Regions from separate parts of the Mesorhizobium sp. P2_B5 genome, predicted to be linked through region 4. Evidence: predicted binding sites of a transcription regulator. Region 4 holds the regulator's gene; each other region holds the start of a gene.
The links. The regulator PhoB, encoded in region 4, activates phosphate uptake and scavenging genes when phosphate is short. The targets are predictions, from matches to a motif close to TGTCATNNANCTGTCAT.
Positions count from the first base shown of each region.

Region 1: a site for PhoB is predicted at 2,390-2,406, ahead of AC1D1N_RS05350 (DUF1045 domain-containing protein). Genes of this name have one in related genera too.
Region 2: a site for PhoB is predicted at 2,230-2,246, ahead of ppk2 (polyphosphate kinase 2). Genes of this name have one in related genera too.
Region 3: a site for PhoB is predicted at 2,002-2,018, ahead of AC1D1N_RS10005 (alpha-D-ribose 1-methylphosphonate 5-triphosphate diphosphatase). Genes of this name have one in related genera too.

Region 1 is NZ_JBFUDJ010000001.1:1,033,958-1,038,552, reverse strand. Features, by position in the region: gene phnN (phosphonate metabolism protein/1,5-bisphosphokinase (PRPP-forming) PhnN) at 1-371, opposite strand, end outside; gene AC1D1N_RS05355 (alpha-D-ribose 1-methylphosphonate 5-triphosphate diphosphatase) at 368-1,507, opposite strand; gene AC1D1N_RS05350 (DUF1045 domain-containing protein) at 1,540-2,247, opposite strand; gene iolB (5-deoxy-glucuronate isomerase) at 2,490-3,302, opposite strand; gene AC1D1N_RS05340 (DUF3329 domain-containing protein) at 3,308-3,538, opposite strand; gene iolE (myo-inosose-2 dehydratase) at 3,582-4,499, opposite strand.
Region 2 is NZ_JBFUDJ010000013.1:74,111-78,705, reverse strand. Features, by position in the region: gene AC1D1N_RS28440 (dihydrofolate reductase family protein) at 356-1,006, shown strand; gene ppk2 (polyphosphate kinase 2) at 1,249-2,169, opposite strand; gene AC1D1N_RS28430 (aldo/keto reductase) at 2,417-3,460, shown strand; gene AC1D1N_RS28425 (glycosyl transferase family 90) at 3,479-4,450, opposite strand.
Region 3 is NZ_JBFUDJ010000002.1:731,370-735,964, forward strand. Features, by position in the region: gene AC1D1N_RS09995 (alanine racemase) at 1-626, opposite strand, end outside; gene AC1D1N_RS10000 (D-arabinono-1,4-lactone oxidase) at 623-1,912, opposite strand; gene AC1D1N_RS10005 (alpha-D-ribose 1-methylphosphonate 5-triphosphate diphosphatase) at 2,224-3,399, shown strand; gene uxuA (mannonate dehydratase) at 3,412-4,595, opposite strand, start outside.
Region 4 is NZ_JBFUDJ010000001.1:98,951-103,545, forward strand. Features, by position in the region: gene xylF (D-xylose ABC transporter substrate-binding protein) at 1-369, opposite strand, end outside; gene AC1D1N_RS00495 (ROK family protein) at 642-1,877, shown strand; gene phoB (phosphate regulon transcriptional regulator PhoB) at 1,902-2,591, opposite strand; gene phoU (phosphate signaling complex protein PhoU) at 2,608-3,312, opposite strand; gene pstB (phosphate ABC transporter ATP-binding protein PstB) at 3,354-4,178, opposite strand; gene pstA (phosphate ABC transporter permease PstA) at 4,196-4,595, opposite strand, start outside.

The DNA of each region.
Region 1 (4,595 bases), 940 kb from region 4:
ACCGGGATGACCGCGCGCGACACATTGGCGACCGCGACGTGGCCGTTGGCAATCGACCAGTCGACATCGGCCGGGATGCCGTAGCGCAGACCGTGCGCCTCCCAGGAAATGGCGAAGGCGCCATCAGCCTCGGCCTCGACAAAGGCGGCGTCGGCCAGCGTGTCGTGGTCCTCGCTCGCGGCGTCGCTCGGCCTGGTGATGACCCGGCGCACGAACTCCAGCCTTGTCTCATCGGCAAACAGCGCCTTGGCGTAGCCGATCACCGTATCCTTGCCGGCGCCGCTCGGGCCGACGACGGCGACAAAGACGCCGTTGCGGACCGGAAAGGCCTCGGCGGTGAGTTCGCGCTCGATCGACGCCGAGACCATCAGGCGACTCGGCGTCCCTGGCGCCAGACGGTGCGCACGACCGGCACATGGTCGTCGACGCGCACGCGCACCAGGTCGGCGCGGCGGCCCGGTTCGATGACGCCGCGATCGCCGAGGCCGATGGCCTCGGCCGGGTTCTTCGACACCATGGCGACCGCCTGCGGCAGTGAAATGCCTTCGACGACGTCGCCTAGAAAGAAGGCCGACTGGATCAGGCTGAAGGGAATGTAGTCGGACGACAAGATGTCGAGCAGTCCGTCGGCGGCCAGCGTGCGGGCCGAAACATTGCCGGAGTGCGAGGCGCCGCGCATGACGTTGGGCGCGCCCATCAGCACTCCGAGCCCAGCCTCCTTTGAAGCCTTGGCCGCTTCCTGCGTGGTCGGGAATTCGGCAACGCGCACGCCTTGCTCAATCGCCTCGTCGACATGGCCTGATGTGGCGTCGTCATGGCTTGCCAGCACAATGCCGCGCTCGTTGCAGGCGGCTGATATCGCTACCCGGTTCGGTCCCGAATTCTTCGCCGATTCCGACATGCGCTTGTCGCAGAACAGCTTGAAGTCGCGATCGGTCAGCTTCAGCTTGCGCTGATAGTAATAGGCGTAGGTCTCGAGGTTGACGAACTGGCGCTGTCCCGGCGCATGGTCCATCAGCGACGCCAGTTTGACCCGCTCATCGCCGTCGAAATTGGCGAAGGCCTGCAGACAGTCCGGCGCCGAGACCTCGCAGCGCAGATGCAGGAAGTGGTCGGCCCGCAGGCGATCCTGCGCCACGCTGTCCTCGATGGCATCGGCCAGCTTGCGGATGTCGTCGGAGGTGAGATCCGCATCCTCGTCCATGCCGACGCGCAAGGCGTCGAGCACCGTGGTGATGCCGGCGGTGGCGACCTGTGCGTCATGGGCGAGCACGGCGGCGATCGGGTTCCAGCGCACTTTCGGCCGCGGCGCATAATGGCCTTCGAGATGATCGGTGTGGAGCTCGACCAGGCCGGGGATGATGTAGTCGCCGCCCATATCCTCGTCGGTCCGCCCGGTGCCTGCGTCGATGCCGGCGATAAAACCGTCGCGCAGTACGAGCGAGCCCTCGACGATCTCGTCGGCAAGCACGATGCGGGCATTGGTCAAAACGGTCTCGGCAGTCATCTCAGGCAGTCCTTGGGTTTCAGGCGAAGTGGTCAGGCGGTTTTTCTCGCCGCGCGGCGGCCGAGCGCATGATGGGAGAGCACCATGAACGGGGCGCCCGGTTCGGTTTCGACAAACAGCGTCAGTGCATCCACCAGCACCGGCTGCTGCAGCACCTCTGCGAACAGGCTGTCGATTGCTGCGCGCAGACGTAGGCTTTCCTGTGGCCCGGCCCGGCCGGACAGCGTCATGTGGAAGCGAAACGTCTCGAAGACATAGGGGTAGCCCCACTGGCAGAGATTGCGGAACTCGGCCGGCTTCAGCGAATCCGGGCTGCGGCGCTCGATCTCGGCCTCGGTCAGCGGTGCGCGAAAACGGTCGAACCCAAGCACGACATCATCGGCGAAACGGTTGAGCGGCGGCAGCGGGCCTTGCGGCACCAAAGCGAAGAAACCATCGATCTGGCTGACGACAAGGCGCGGGATGGTGACGGTAGGCATCGCTTCGGCAAAGGCGTCGAGGGCGGCACGCAGCGAGGTTTCCGTCTCGTTGGCCGCCAGCCGGAAGGGCGCCTTCAGCGTCGCGTGGAAACCGTAGCGGCGCGCCGATGCGGTATGGAAGGCGACTTCCGCCGCCGACAGGTCGCCCACCGCTTCGACCGGCTTTGTGGCGGCGCCGAAAGGGTCGCGTCCCAGCCAGTTGGCGGCGAGCCGCGCCAGTGGCTCGTCCTGCCTTGGGGTGAAATAGATGGCGTAGCGCATCGAAAATCCTCGTTAAAGCGCGCCGCCTCTTGAGGGCTCGATGCGGCGCGCTTTAAGTCTATTTGCTTCGGCATGTCGTTATCCCAAAACCGCTGCGCACTTTTGGGCGACATGCACGTCCCCGCTGCCATAGGTGATTTCCATGACGGATTGACGAAGCTTCTGCGGGATTTCGAAGGCAAATCGACCAGGCAAGTCCTTAGCCGACGATTTTTCTCTGCTGAACCAATAGCTTCGGCTGTTCAGGCCTTCATCAGCCATTCGTGCTCGGCCGCGTTGTGGAATTTCCACGTCCGCTTCGGACCGGCCATGACGTTGAGATAATAGAGGTCGTAGCCATGGCAGGCGGCGCAGGGGTGGTAGCCCTTGGGCACCAGCACGACATCGCCGTCCTCGATCGCCATCGCCTCGTCCAGCTCGCGGGCGCCATTCTTGTCGGCGTCGGTGTAGACGCGCTGGAAGGCGAAGCCCTGCGGCGGGTTGAGGCGATGATAGTAGGTCTCCTCGAGATAGGATTCGGCCGGCAGATTGTCCTGGTCGTGCTTGTGCGGCGGGTAGCTCGATGTATGGCCGCCGGGCGTGATGACCTCCACCACCAGCAGCGAGTCGGCCGGCTTGCCCTCCGGCAATATGTTGGTGACGTAACGCGTGTTGGTGCCCTTGCCGCGCACTTCCTGGCCGAGATCGTCGGGTGCGATGACGCGCACCGGCAGGCCGCCGCCCAGGCCCGGCGCCGAGCAGACGGCGAGTTCGAGATCGGTGTTCGCAGTCACCGACCAGTCCGACCCCTGCGGGATATAGACCGACCATGGCTTGCCCTCGAAGGGCGACATGCGCTCGCCCAGCAGGCCGAGTTCCTGGCCGCCGGCTGTTCCCGTGCCCTTGCCGGTGACGAACACCAGGCAGACTTCGCGATCGCCCGTCTTGCCGGAAGCGGTCTCGCCCGGCTTCAGCCGGTGCAGGTCGAAGCCGACATAGGTCCAGCCGGCGCTTTTGGGCGTGACATGGGCGACGCGGCCATGGCCCTTGTCGGCTTTGACGAGCAGTTTCGACATTGCGGTCATTCCTTCGGTTCGGCGCCAGTCTTCGGCTCGACCGGAGGCTTCGCCCCGTCGACCGGCTTGTAGAGATAGAAGAACTGCCAGACGGCGTAGGCGGCGAAGCCGAGCGCGATGACGCCCCAGAACGGCGTTCCGGAGGCGAACTCTATTCCGGCCCAGATCACGCAGACGGCGACGACGGCAACGCGCCGCCACAGCGGCCGGAAGAATGGGTGTTCGTAATCTTTCATCGGGCCAATCTACAGCAAGCAGGCTCGGCGGAAAGCCATCGCATCAGACATTGGGGAACCCTTGCGTCTCGACCGTGTAGCCGGCTGCCGTCATCACCCGCATCAGCTCCTTGTAGCCTACCTGGGCCATCTTTAGCGGCGGATTCTTCTTCGGGTCCTGCTCGGCCTCGACGACGAACCAGCCTTCATAGCCATGGTCGGCGAAGCGCTGCACGATGGCGCCGAAATCCAGCGAGCCATCGCCCGGCACAGTGAAGGCACCGAGCGCCACGGCATCGAGGAAGGACTGTTTTGTGCGGTCGAGCCCGTCGATCACGGCCATGCGCACATCCTTCACATGGACATGGCTGATGCGCTTGTGGTGGTTGTCGATGGCGCGCAGCACGTCGCCGCCGGCAAAGGCGAGATGGCCGGCATCGAGCAGCAGCGGAATGCCGTCGCCGGAATGGCGCATGAAGGCATCGAGTTCCGGCTCGGTCTCGACCACCGCCGCCATGTGGTGATGATAGGACAGTGGCATGCCCTGCTCGGCGCACCATTCGCCGAACTCGGTCAGCCGCCTTGCATAGGCCTTCATCTCGTCGCCCGACAATTTCGGCTTGGTGGCAAGCGGTTTGGAACGGTCGCCCTGGATCGAGCGGCCGACCTCGCCATAGACAATGCAAGGCGCGTTGACCGCCTTGAACAGGTCGATCATCGGCTGGATGCGATCCTTGTTCTTGCCCATGTCCTCGTCGACCAGCGTGCCGGAGAACCAGCCGCCGCACAGCGTCACGTCGGCCTTCTTCAGGATCGGCAGCATGACAGCGGGATCGTTGGGGAAGCGGCGACCCATTTCCATGCCGGTGAAGCCGGCCGAGCGCGACTGGCGCAGACATTCTTCCAGCGAGACGTCGTCGCTGAGTTCGGCAAGATCGTCGTTCCACCACGCGATGGGGGACATGCCCAGTTTGGCTTTCAAGTCGTCACTCCGGATTGAAACAGTTCACTCTTTTGCCGCCGGCGCTGCCCCTCATCCGCCTGCCGGCACCTTCTCCCCGTATAGTGACGGGGAGAA
Region 2 (4,595 bases), on a different contig from region 4:
TGGGGCGACGCCGCGTCGGGACCTTGTCTGTCAGGTCTACCACGCGGATCCATTTACAGGCGTCGCCTCGCAAGGTGACCTTCCGGCCGATCACCTTTTCGGCTGCTGCAAACGGTGTACTGGCCTGGGTCTCCTGACTCTCCTGGACGACCTCTCCGTCCATCCTCTCGACGCGATATGCCTTCATCTCGTGCGCTCCCGACTCAGGGCCCCCGAAGGTAACGCGGCGGCTTTTTCCGTCAAGCATTAGGATATTCTAAATCTTTGTGATTTTAAAAAAACCACTTGCAATTCGCAATCAGTTTGTTACAAGACAACCACTTGCAAATTACAATCGGTTACCTCGGAGGCTTTCATGTCCAAGCTGCGTGTCAATGCATTCACCCTGTCGCTCGACGGTTTCGGCGCCGGTCCTGACCAGACCCTGCAAAACCCGCTGGGCGTTGGTGGCGAAGATCTGCATAAATGGATGATCGGCACCCGCACCTTTCGCAAGATGGTGATGGGCAAGGAAGGCGGCACCACCGACACCGACGATGACTTCGCCGTCCGCAGCTTCGACAATGTCGGCGCCTGGATCCTCGGCCGCAACATGTTCGGGCCGATCCGCGGCGAGTGGCCGGACGACAGTTGGAAAGGCTGGTGGGGCACCAATCCGCCCTATCATGTGCCGGTCTTCGTGCTGACGCACTACAAGCGCGATCCGATCGAAATGGAAGGCGGCACCACTTTCCACTTCGTCACCGGCGGCATCCATGAGGCACTCGACCAGGCGAAAGCCGCAGCCGGTGGCAAGGATGTCCGCGTCGGCGGCGGCGTCTCCACCATCCGGCAGTATCTCCAGGAGAAGCTCATCGACGAGTTGCATCTGGCAGTGTCGCCGGTGCTGCTGGGCAAGGGTGAGAACCTGTTTGCCGGTCTGGATATGCTTGAGCTCGGCTATCAATGCACCGAGCAGGTGGCGACAGCGCTTGCGACGCATGTGACGATCAAGCGGGGTAGGTAGCGAACCCCTCGGCGCAGGCTCCTTTCTCCCCGTCCCTATACGGGGAGAAATGCCCGGCAGGGCAATGAGGGGCGGCGCAAACGGTCGAAGGACTTCACCACCGAACCCAACCGCCGATGGCGTTATGGCGTTGAAATAAATCATCCCGTATGAGCCACTTGAGCGGCCAACTATCGAGGTTAGCTCCGCCCCTCATCCGCCTGCCGGCACCTTCTCCCCGTATAGTGACGGGGAGAAGGGAGCTAATACTTCTCCGGCACGTAAAGCTCCCGCGGCAACACCTGCCGTTCGTACTCCGGATTGAACACCCGCTCGGGCAGCGTGATCTCTTCGTGCGGCACTTCCTCGTAAGGCATCTGCTTGAGCAGGTGGTCGATGCAGTTCAGCCGCGCCCGCTTCTTGTCGTTGCCTTCGACGATGTACCACGGCGCCTCGGGAATGTTGGTGCGGGCAAACGTCTCCTCCTTGGCCTTGGTGTACTGCTCCCAGCGCACGCGCGACTGCAGATCCATCGGCGACAGTTTCCACTGCTTCATCGGATCGTGGATGCGCATCAGGAAGCGCATCTGCTGCTCCTCGTCGGTGATCGAGAACCAGTATTTGACCAGCGTGACGCCGGAGCGGACCAGCATGCGCTCGAACTCCGGCACGTCGCGGAAGAACTCCTCGACCTGATCCTGGTCGGCAAAGCCCATCACCCGCTCGACGCCGGAGCGATTGTACCAGGAGCGGTCGAACAGCACGATCTCGCCGCCGGCCGGCAGATGCGGCACATAACGCTGGAAGTACCATTGCGATTTCTCACGCTCGGTCGGCGCCGGCAGCGCCACGACACGAGCGATGCGCGGGTTGAGGCGCTGGGTGATGCGCTTGATGACGCCGCCCTTGCCGGCGGAATCGCGGCCCTCGAAAATCACCACCAGCTTCTTCTTGTGGTAGGCGACCCAGGACTGCAGCTTGATCAGTTCCGACTGCAAGCTGATCAGGTCGCGAAAATACTGCATGCGATCGATCGATGGCGGATGGGCGTTCTTGTAGATCTTGGCGATCTCCAGCGACAGCGCCGGCTCCGACATTTCAAGCTCATAGTCTTCGTCGAGCGTGTCGGCGAGTTCGGCCTCAAGCCAATCCCTGGCCGGAGAATTCTGGTTTAACTCGGTCATTTCTGCTGCTCCGCTTGCCGGCTGTCATGAAACCCTGAGCCGATTTGATATAGGCCGGCAATGACGGTTTTATTGCAAGCCGCCGGCCAGCCGATCATCACTGCAAATCGGCGAGGCATGGTCGATCCATTGCCGTGGCATGGCGACAAACCGCTTAAATTGTCCTACAAATGGCTGACCCATTCGGGCGGCCCCCGCCCTTCTCGACCAAAACCGCCCCACCCCACCAAAATTGCGAGGATCTGACATGGAATACCGCACGCTTGGCCGTTCCGGCTTGAAAGTTTCGACGCTGACGCTGGGCACCATGACCTTCGGCGGCAGCGGACCTTTCGCCGCCGTCGGCAATTCCGATCTCGCTGAGGCATCACGCATCATCGACACCTGCATCGATGCCGGCATCAATCTCATCGACACCGCCAATGTCTATTCGAACGGCCTGTCGGAAGAGATCATCGGCGAGGCGCTCGGCGGCAAGCGCAAGAACGATGTGCTGATCGCCTCCAAGGCGCGCATGCGGATCGGCAAAGGTCCCAATGACGAAGGCCTGTCGCGCCATCATCTGATCCGCGAATGCGAGAAGAGCCTGAAGCGCCTCAGGACCGATGTCATCGATATCTATTTCCTGCACGAATGGGACGGCACGACGCCGCTCGAGGAGACCATGGCCGCGCTCGACACGCTGGTTGCCCAGGGCAAGATCCGCTATGTCGGCTGCTCCAATTACTCCGGCTGGCAGGTGATGAAGGCGCTCGGCATCAGCGACAGCCAGCACCAGCCGCGCTTCATCACTCAGCAGATCCATTACACGCTGGAAGCACGCGAGGCTGAATACGAACTCTTGCCGATCTCGGTCGACCAGGGCCTTGGCGTGCTGGTGTGGAGCCCGCTTGCCGGCGGCCTCTTGTCGGGCAAATACCGCCGCGACAGCCCGACCGCGCGCCAGCTCGCCGGCTGGTCGGAACCGCCGATCCGCGACGAGGACCGGCTGTGGCGGATCGTCGATGTGCTGGTCGACATCGGCGCGGCCCGCGGCGTCTCGGCGGCGCAGGTGGCGCTTGCCTGGCTGCTCGGCCGGCCGGCGGTCAGTTCGCTGGTGATCGGCGCGCGCAACGAGACCCAGCTTATGGACAATCTTGCCGCGGCGGCACTCGCCCTCACTGCTGAGGAACGCGACCGTCTCGATGCCGTCAGCCGGCCGCCGGTGCTCTACCCCTACTGGCACCAGCAGTTCACGGCGAAGGACCGGTTCGGCCCGGCCGATCTGGTTCTCGACCGCAGCGTCATCTGAAAGACTGTCGAAAGCCGGCTAGCCCGCGATAAACCGCCAGACCTCCGGATCGGGCTCGATCTGGCCGCTGAGCACGAAATATTTGTAGAGCACGAGCAAGCTGATCGCCTGCTCGGCCCGCTCTTCGGCAAATTTGCGGCAATAGGCGTTGGCCGCCGCGACGATGCGCTGGGCTTCGGCCGGATGCTTCTCGAGGTGGTGCACCCGCTCGGCCAGATCGCTGAAATCGGGCGCCAGCGGCACATAATGGACATCTGGCTCGAGCTGGCCCTCGGCGAACCAGGTCTCGTAAGTCGGCGGCGGCATGAGGCAGAGCGAATTCGAGCTCATGATCCATTTCAGATTGGTTGCGACATCGTTGCCTTCGAGGGAAATGATGTAGCGGTAGCGCCGCTGCTGATCGATGGTGAGATAGGGTTTTCGGTATTCCGCCGGCGCCGTCGCCCTTGGCGTGCCGACATCGCAGATCGGCAGGTCGCGGGCGGCCTCCAGCAGCAAAGTGCGGATCGGATTGTTGAGCTCGCCGCGCCAGACGACGAGCGGATGCTTGTCGGCGAAGGCGACATCGTCGGCCGGCATGTGGAAATGACGGAACTTGTTCAGCTTGAACAGGACGCCGTTGCCGTTGTCGCCGAGGATCGGCCGGTCCTTGACGATCGACGGCATCTTCGGCACCTCGATGACGTCACCGAATTCCAGGTCGATGCGCAGACCCGGATCGAAATAGCGGGTGAACTCCTTCAGATCGTAATAGTACATGCTGCGGTCCGTCGGCAGCCGATTGACCGCCACGGCCTCGGGGCTTGGTGTAAAGGGCTCCCGCAGCGTGTTGTAATAATTGAGCCGCTCACGGACCGATGCGTCGGAAAGCCTGGCCTGAGCGAGCAGACGGCCGAGCTGGCGCCGGAAAAGGACCGGCGGCGCGATGTCGCGCATGGCGTTGCGCGCATAATAGACGAGCTTCTGTGCGTTTCTTTGAAGCGTGGCCATCGGTCGTTTTGATTCGAAATCGGTCGGCGGCGGCTCCAGTAACTGTCCCGCAGCCTTTTCTAAACCATTGTGTTAGCCATCACGCAAGTCCCGAACCGCTGGCATCTGCCCTCCCCGCGCTGTTGTGTTTGCCCGCCAATGCTTC
Region 3 (4,595 bases), on a different contig from region 4:
GCGCGCGCCTTGGCCGGTCCGCCGAGCAGTTTGGGGATGTGGCCGATATGCGCCTCGTAGGCCATGACGCCTTCGCATTTCAGCCGCGGATAGTTCGCCAATGTGGCCACCGCCCGCGCCAGTGCGTCGGGATTGCCGATACCGCCGCGATGCAACCCGACATCGACCTCGAAGCAGATGCGCAGCTCGCGGTCGAGCTCAGCGGCAAGCGCGCCATAGGCGGCCAGCCGTTCCTCGGTGTCGATCAGCCAGACGATGCGCGACGTCGCTTCGCCAAGACCGGCGAGAACACCCTTGGTCAGTGCGTGCCTGGCGCCGGCGACTGGCATCGGCTTACCAAGCAGGAGATCGACATCGGGAAAGGCTTTCAGCATTTCAGCGCTGATTGGCAGATGAAAGGTCATCAGCCGGTCGGTAGCGAACGCCGCACGGATGTGCTCGATGAGCGGCAGGCAAGGCAGCGACTTGTCGACGATGCGCAGGTCGAGGCCCGTGGCGAACTTCGCCTTGATCGCAGCGATGTTGTGATCGAGCCGGTCGAGATCAAGCACCAGGCAAGGCTGAAAGATCTCGGCCGCCCTGAGCGCGCCGGATAGTTCGGCGAAATAGGTGTCGGTCAGGCTCATGCCGCGACGCCGAGCAGCCTTGCCATATAGGGCGACACGAAACGGTTGTCCGGGTCCATCTCGCGGCGCACCGCCATCGTATCGTTCCAGCGCGGATAGAGCGCGCTCAAGTCCCTCGATGTCAGGCTGTGCATCTTGCCCCAATGCGGGCGGCCGCCGCGCTTGCGGAAGATCGGCTCGGCGGCGTTGAAGTACGCCATCGGATCGCGCTCGACGCCGTGATGAATGGCGATGGAACAGGTCGGGCGCTTGTAGAACGGGCTCAGCCAGATGTTGTCAGGCGCGACGACGCGCACCTCCATCGGAAAGTAGACCTCTGGGAACCGCGTCTCGAGCATCGCAATGATCTCGCCGAGCGTCGCCGCCCCCTCCTCGAACGGAAGGTGGTACTCCATCTCGTTGAACTTGACGTTGCGCTCCGAGGTGAAGACCTTCAGCCAGTCCTCGACGTAATCCTCGGCCGGCACTTTCGCGAAGGCCGAGCCGATGAGACGGCGGCGTAGCCACGGAAACCAGGTGAGATAGTCGCGCAGCTTCCTCAGCGTGGTGACGGCATCGTCGTCTTCCGTCGGCGGGCGCACGGTCGCCGGCGCCTCGGTGATGTCGCTGGCGATCAGCAACGCCTGGCCGGAAAACGGCACATAGTAGAACTCGGCCGAACGATGCGCCGTCATGGTGCTCTCGAATTGCGCAAGCACATCGGCGATCGGCGCCGTCCAGCGGCGGTGCCGCATGCGGTAGCTCGCCATGTTGCGGATCGTCACTTCAGTGACGGCACCGAAGGCGCCGAGCGAGGCGCCCATGGCATCGATCATGTCCGGGCTCTTGGCGCGGTCGAATTCCTTGACCTCGCCGCGACCGTCGACGATTTGCATCGCCTCGAGCTGGGTATGATAGGCGCCGAGCGTAATGCCCGAACCATGCGTAGCGGTGCCGAGCGCGCCGCCAAACGCTTGCTTGTCGATGTCGCCCATATTCGGCAGCGCTTGGCCGACGCCGTGCAGCAGCTTCGCCAGCGCGCCGATCTTGGTGCCAGCGCCGACCCTCGCCGTCAGTCTTTCGGGATCATGCGCCTTCAGGCCTTCGAAGCGGTCGAGCGACAGGATGGTTCCGTCATTCTTGACCAGTGGCGTGAAGGAGTGCCCCGTGCCAGCGAAACGAACCGGTCCCGGCGAATTGCAAATGGCGACGCTCAACGCATCGAGAGTTTGCGGTTCGGCAAAAGCCTGGGGCGTGGCCGTGACATAGCCCGACCAATTGCTCCACTGGCTGATAGCCTCTCCCACAATCGCCTCCCTGGGACCGCCGGTTTGACCGGTCTTGATCGCTGCATGGAATAATATGATACATAGTCAGCTTTTTGAATATGATACATTGTCAGCTTTCTGTCAAGCTGGCAATCGACGGTACGCCGCCTTGAGCCGGCTTGAGAAGAAAGCGGCCGTCGGCTTCATGCCTCACGACTTTTCGCGTCAATCACCAAGCATATCATCGACTGTCATTTTTCGGGGGTAAGCAGCTGTTATGGGACGGCTGTCCCTCGGTCTTGCCGGCCGGGAACCCGTCCTGAACCGCCTGTCCCCCGAAGAGAAATTGCATGTGGCTAAGTGAATTCGAAATTGTCCTGCGCGACCGCGTCATCCCGAGCGGCGCGATTCGCATCGAAAACGGCCGGATTGCCGAGATCCGCAACCAGCCGGTCGAAAATGCCGACATCTCAGGCGGTGGCCGCCTGCTTCTGCCCGGCTTCATCGACATGCATGGCGACATGGTGGAAAAGGAAGTCGAGCCGCGCCTCGGCGTGCATGTGCCGATGCAGATCGGCATTGCCGAGCTCGACAAGAAGCTGGCGTCCTGCGGTGTCACCACCGCCTATGCCGCGCTCTCCTTCATCGGCGCCAGCGTCACCAGCGGCGTAGCGCGCTCTGAAGAGCATACGTCGGCGATCATCAACACCATTGCCGGAATGAAGGACCATTTGCTGGTCGATCATCGCATCCATGCCCGCTTCGAAGTCACCTTCACGCCGGCCATTGCCATGCTGCAAAGACTGATGGATTCCGGCAGGCTGCATCTGATCTCGCTGATGGACCACACGCCCGGACAAGGCCAGTATCGCGACGTCGAACTCTACATCGCCCGCATCGCCAAGGAGCGCGGCATGTCAGTTGCGCAGGCGTCCGAGGTCGTCGGCCACCGCATCGCCGGCCGCGACGGCCAGGGCGATGTGCTCAACGGTTTGCAGGACCTGTCAGCCCGTGCGCAAGCCAAGGGCGTCGTGCTTGCCTCGCATGATGACGACACGCTGGAGAAGGTGGAGCTGGTTCACGGCCTTGGCGCCACGCTGAGCGAATTCCCGGTGACCCTGGAAGCGGCGCAGGAAGCACGGAGGCTCGCAATGCATACCGTGATGGGAGCGCCCAATGCGCTGCGCGGCCAGTCCTATTCCGGCAATCTTTCGGCACGCCAGGCTTACGAAGCCGGGCTGCTCGACATGCTCGCCAGCGACTATCATCCGGCCTCGATCCTGCCCGCCGTGCTCGGCCTGGCGGAACTGCGCGAAGGCAGTCTTGTGGCGGCGGCAGCGCTGACGGGCGCCAATCCGGCGACAGCGCTAGGCCTGACCGATCGCGGCGCCATCGAGCCTGGACTTCTGGCCGATCTCGTGGTGGCCGATCGCCAGCCGGTGGCGCGGGTGCGGGCGACATTCCGTGCCGGCCGCATGATCTATAGCGACGGCACGCTGGGCCAGCGCCGGGATGACGGGGCATAAAGTCCAGCCCTGTCACGCCAGCCCGAACGTCTCCACGGCGCGCATGATGCCGCGCAGTTCGGCGAGGCCCTTCAGGCGGCCGATCAGCGAGTAGCCGGGATTGATCCTTGTCTTGCCGATATCATCGGCGAGCAGATGGCCATGGTCCGGCCGCATAGGGATTTGCCAGTCGGCGCGGCCTTCTCTGTGGCGACGCGCCTCTTCCTGCATCAGCGCCAGGATGACATGCGCCATGTCGGTGCCACCCTCGAGATGCTCAGCCTCGTAGAACGAGCCGTCCTTCTCGATGGTTATGTTGCGCAGATGGGCGAAATGGATGCGGTCGGCAAATTCCTTGACCATGGCGACAATGTCGTTGTCGGCGCGCGTGCCGTAGGAGCCGGTGCAGAACGTCAGTCCATTGGCCTGGCTGTCGACAGCACTCAAGATGAAGCGCGCATCCTCGGCGGTCGAAACGACGCGCGGCAGACCGTAGAGCGAGAAGGGCGGATCGTCTGGATGGATGCACATGCGCACCCCCTCCTCTTCCGCCACAGGAATGATCTCGCGCAGGAACCAGGCGAGGTTGTCGCGCAGCTCCTTCGGCCCGATCCCGTCATAGTCCGCCAAGGCCTCGCGAAAACTCTCACGATCATATTTGCGCTCGGTCGCCGGCAGGCCGGCGATCAGATTGCGCTCGATCTGATCGATCTTCTCGGGCGGCAATTCCTTGAGCCGCTTCTCCGCCTGCGCGATACGCGCCGGCGTATAGCTGTCGGCGCCGTCTTTGCGCTTCAGCACGAACAGATCGTATGCGGCGAAATCGATCGCGTCGAAACGCAGGGCATAACCCGTCGTCGGCAACCGGTAGGCGAGATCGGTGCGGGTCCAGTCGACCACAGGCATGAAATTGTAGCAGATCGTGGCGATGCCGGCCTTGGCCAGCGCGCGGATGCTATCGCGATAGTAGCCGGCATAGCGCTCGCGTTCCGGCGCGCCGATCTTGAAGGAATTGTGGACCGGGATGCTCTCGACGACCGACCAGGTCAGTCCGGCTTCCTCGATGATGTGCTTGCGCTCCAGCACGTCGGCTTCCGGCCACGCCCTGCCGTCGTAGATATGGTGAAGCGCCGAGACCACGCCGGTGGCGCCAGCCTGCTTGACATGATCGAGTGTCACCGGATCGTCAGGTCCATACCAGCGCCAGCATTGTTCCA
Region 4 (4,595 bases):
GAAGACGTCCTTGTTCTCGATCAGGCGGTCATAGCCGACGACTGGAATGCCTTCGTCCAGCGCCTTCTGCACCGCCGGGCCGATGGCCGAGGCGTCCTGCGCCAGGATGATCAGCGAGTTGGCGCCCTGCGAGATCAGGCTTTCGACGTCGGTCAACTGCTTGCCGGGATTGGACTGCGCGTCGGCGGAAATGTACTTGTCGCCGGCCGCCTCGATCGCCGCCTTCATCGCCGCTTCGTCGGTCTTCCAGCGCTCTTCCTGGAAGTTCGACCACGACACGCCGATGACCTTGTCCTTCGCCTGCGCGACCGACACCAGCGTCAGCGACATGGCGACACCCGCCAGCATGGCGGCTGCAAATCTGTTCATGATAACCCTCCCTGCGCCGCGCACGGCGCGACAAAACTGACCCGAAGGCCGGCACACAGAGGCTCTATTTTTTCGAGCCTCGAAAAAATACTGGTCCAACGGCGAGGCGCTGTCAACATCGATTCTGATGGAATCTGATGGCCTCTGTGAATTTTTTCGAGACTCGCAATAAACAATGACAGCGCCGCCTGCTTCTGCCAATATTTGGCTGGTACCACCAAATGCCTCCACTATCATGAGGCGCGAGGAGGTCCGGGAGGAAAACAAAAACGATGTCGGTTGGAATCCGCCACGATGATCTGCGCCGTCGCAACCGCGCGATGGTGATTTCGGCCGTGCGCCGGGCCGGCCAGCCGTCGCGGACCGAGATTGCGGCGACCACCGGCCTCAGCCACTCGACCATATCGGCGATCTCCTCGGATTTGATTGCCGAAGGCATCCTGGCCGAGAGCAAACCCGGCGAGACGGGTGCGCTGAAGCGCGGCCGGCCGCAGGTTGGCCTTGCGCTCAACCCCGAAGCCGCCGCGGTGATGACCGTGGTGCTGTCGCTGAACTTCCTCTCCGTCACCGTCATCGACTATGCCGGCCATGTGATCGCCGAGGAGCAGCGTCGGCTGGACACGCTGACCATGCCGCGCGACGAGCTGATCGGCGAATGCGTAGCGATTGTCCGGCGCCGGATCGAGGACCCCGACCTCGATGTCCAGAGCGTCGCCCGTATTGCCATGGGCATCCAGGGCATCACCGATTCGCAGGCCCGCGCCATGCTGTGGTCGCCGATCACGCCGCTGACCGACATTGCCTTCGCCGACATACTGGAAGCGGAGTTCGGCATTCCGGCCACCATGGAAAACGACTGCAACATGATGGCGGTGGCGCTGCAATGGCGCCAGCCTGAGCGCTACCGCGACAATTTCATCGCTATCCTGCTCTCGCATGGCATCGGCATGGGGCTGGTGCTGAAGGGCGAATTGTTCACCGGCACCCATTCGTCGGGCGGCGAGTTCGGCCACATGATCCATCGGCCCGGCGGCGCGCTGTGCCGTTGCGGGCGGCGCGGCTGCGTGGAGGCCTATGCCGGCAACTACGCCATCTGGCGCAGCGCCAAAATGATGAGCGAGGATGCCGAACCGGTCGATGTCGGCGACGCCGACATGCGGGCGCTCGCCGCACGTGCCCGCGAGACCGATGGCCCCGAGCGCGAAGCCTACCGCAAGGCCGGCGAGGCGCTCGGCTTCGGCCTCGGCAGCCTGTTCGCGCTGATCGATCCAGCACCTGTCGCCATGGTCGGAGTCAGCGCCGCCGCGTTCGATCTGATCGAACCGGCATTGCGCGAGGCGATTGCTCAGACCGCCGGCGGCCAGCACTCGAAATCGATCTCCTTCGACACCGAGCCCAACGAACTGCCGCTGATCCGCGAAGGCTGCGCCATGCGCGCGCTCGGCTTCGTCGACCAGGAGATTTTCGCACCGGGGATTCAGGCGAAAGCGGGCAAGCATGTCGCCTGAGGGGCCGGCAACAGCGCGGCGCGCCTAATCTTCCCGGATGGCGTAGCCGGCGCCGCGGATGGTGCGGATGACGTCGGGCATGCGGCCATTATTGACCGCCTTGCGCAGTCGACCGACATGCACGTCGACCGTGCGCTCGTCGATATAGATCGTCTCGCCCCAGACATTGTCGAGCAGCTGGCTGCGCGAGAACACGCGGCCGGGATGGCGCATCATGAATTCGAGCAGGCGGAACTCGGTCGGTCCGAGCCTGATTTCGCTCTTCTTGCGGTAGACGCGGTGCGATTCACGGTCGAGCACGATGTCGCCGACCTTGAGCACGCTGGACAGCACTTCCGGCTTGGCGCGGCGCAGCAACGCTTTCACGCGCGCCATGAATTCCGGTGTCGAGAACGGCTTGACCAGATAGTCGTCGGCGCCGGTGGACAGGCCACGCACGCGGTCGCTCTCCTCGCCACGCGCGGTCAGCATGATGATCGGCAGCCGTTCGGTCTCGGGCCGCATGCGCAGCCGGCGGCAGAGCTCGATGCCGGACACAGCCGGCACCATCCAGTCGAGCACCAGAAGGTCGGGCACATTTTCCTGCAACCGGATTTCGGCCTCATCGCCGCGCGTCACCACCTCGACCTGGTAGCCTTCGGATTCGAGGTTGTAGCGGAGAAGAACGCCCAGCGGCTCCTCGTCCTCCACGACCATGATGCGTGGCGCGATCATCAGCAGTTCACCCTTGTCAGGCCGAAGTGGCCATCGCCGTCTCGTCCTGCTTCGGGCGATTGGCGGGCAATTGCTGGCCGGTCAGCACATAATACGCATTTTCAGCGATGTTGGTGACATGATCGCCGATGCGCTCCAGATTCTTGGCGCAGAACAGGAGATGCGTGCAGGCGGTGATGTTGCGCGGGTCTTCCATCATGTAGGTCAAGAGTTCACGAAACACCGACGTGTATTTGACGTCGATACGTTCGTCCTCATTCCTGAGTTTCGCCAGGGCTGCGGCATCCGCGGCGGCATATTCCTCGACCACCCCTTGCACCTGGATCAGCACCAGCTGCGCCATCGCATCGATGGAATGCGAGAGGTCGCGCGGCGTGACGCTGAGGCCCACGGTGCCAACGCGCTTGGCGATGTTCTTGGCGAGATCGCCGATGCGCTCGAGGTCGCCGGCCATGCGGATCGAGCCGACCACGGCACGCAGATCGTTGGCCATCGGCTGGCGCTTGGCGATGAGCGTGATGGCACGATCGTCGAGTTCCCGCTGGCGCGCGTCCATGATGGCGTCGTCGGACACGACGCGCTGCGCCAGCGCATTGTCGGAATTGAGCAGCGCTTTTGTCGAGCCGCTGACCATCGACCCGGCCAGATCGCCCATGTCGCGGATCAGCTTGCTGATCTGGCCCAACTCTTCATCGAAGGAGGCGACGGTATGTTCACCCATGATCGTGGTCCTCGTGCCTGAAAATTCAACCGCTGGACGGCTCAGCCGAAGCGGCCGGTAATGTAGTCCTGGGTGCGCTTGTCGTCGGGATTGGTGAACATCTTGTCGGTGGCGCCCTCCTCGACCAGGTAGCCGAGGTGGAACATCGCCGTGCGCTGCGACACGCGCGCCGCCTGCTGCATCGAGTGGGTGACGATGACGATCGTGTAATTCTGGCGCAGCTCGTCGATCAGCTCCTCGACGCGTGCGGTGGCAATCGGGTCGAGCGCCGAGCAGGGTTCGTCCATCAGGATTACTTCCGGCGACACCGCAATGGCGCGCGCGATGCACAGGCGCTGCTGCTGGCCGCCGGACAGGCCGGTGCCGGGCTCCTGCAGGCGGTCCTTGACCTCGTTCCAGATCGCCGCCTTCTTCAAGCTCGACTCGACGATCTGGTCCATGTCGGACTTGCGCTTGGCCAGCCCATGGATGCGCGGGCCGTAGGCAACGTTCTCGTAGATCGACTTCGGGAACGGATTGGGCTTCTGGAACACCATGCCGACGCGCGCCCTGAGTTCGACGACGTCGATGTTCTTGTCATAGATGTCGTCCTCGTCGAGCGTGATCTTGCCGGTCACCCGCGCCGAATCGATGGTGTCGTTCATGCGGTTGAGGCAGCGCAGGAAGGTCGACTTGCCGCAGCCGGACGGGCCGATCAGCGCCGTCACCTGGTTCTGGCGGACGTCGAGATTGACGTCGAACAGCGCCTGCTTCTCGCCGTAGAACACGCCGACCTTGTCGCCGCGCATCTTGATGACTTCGTTCGACTTGGCGTTCATTTTATCGCCCACTGCGTTTTCAAGAGACTGTTCGGTCATGATGTTCATACCAAATTGCCTTTTTTCTACCAGCGCCGCTCGAACCGGCGCCGAAGCACGATCGCGGTGATGTTCATGGCCATGAGGAAGACGAGCAGGATGATGATGGCGCCGGACATGCGCTCGACAAAAGCGCGTTCGGCCTCGTTTGCCCACATGTAGATCTGCACCGGCAGGGCGGTCGCCGGATCGAAGGGTGTCTTCGGATAGTCGGCGACGAAGGCGACCATGCCGATCAGAAGCAGCGGTGCTGTCTCGCCGAGCGCACGCGCCAGGCCGATAATCGTGCCGGTCAGGATGCCGGGAGCGGCAAGCGGCAGTATGTGCTGGAACACCATCTGCATCTTCGAGGCGCCAAGCCCAAGCGCTGCCGAGCGGATCGACGGCGGCACCGCGGCAAGGGCCGCGCGCGTCGCGATGATGATG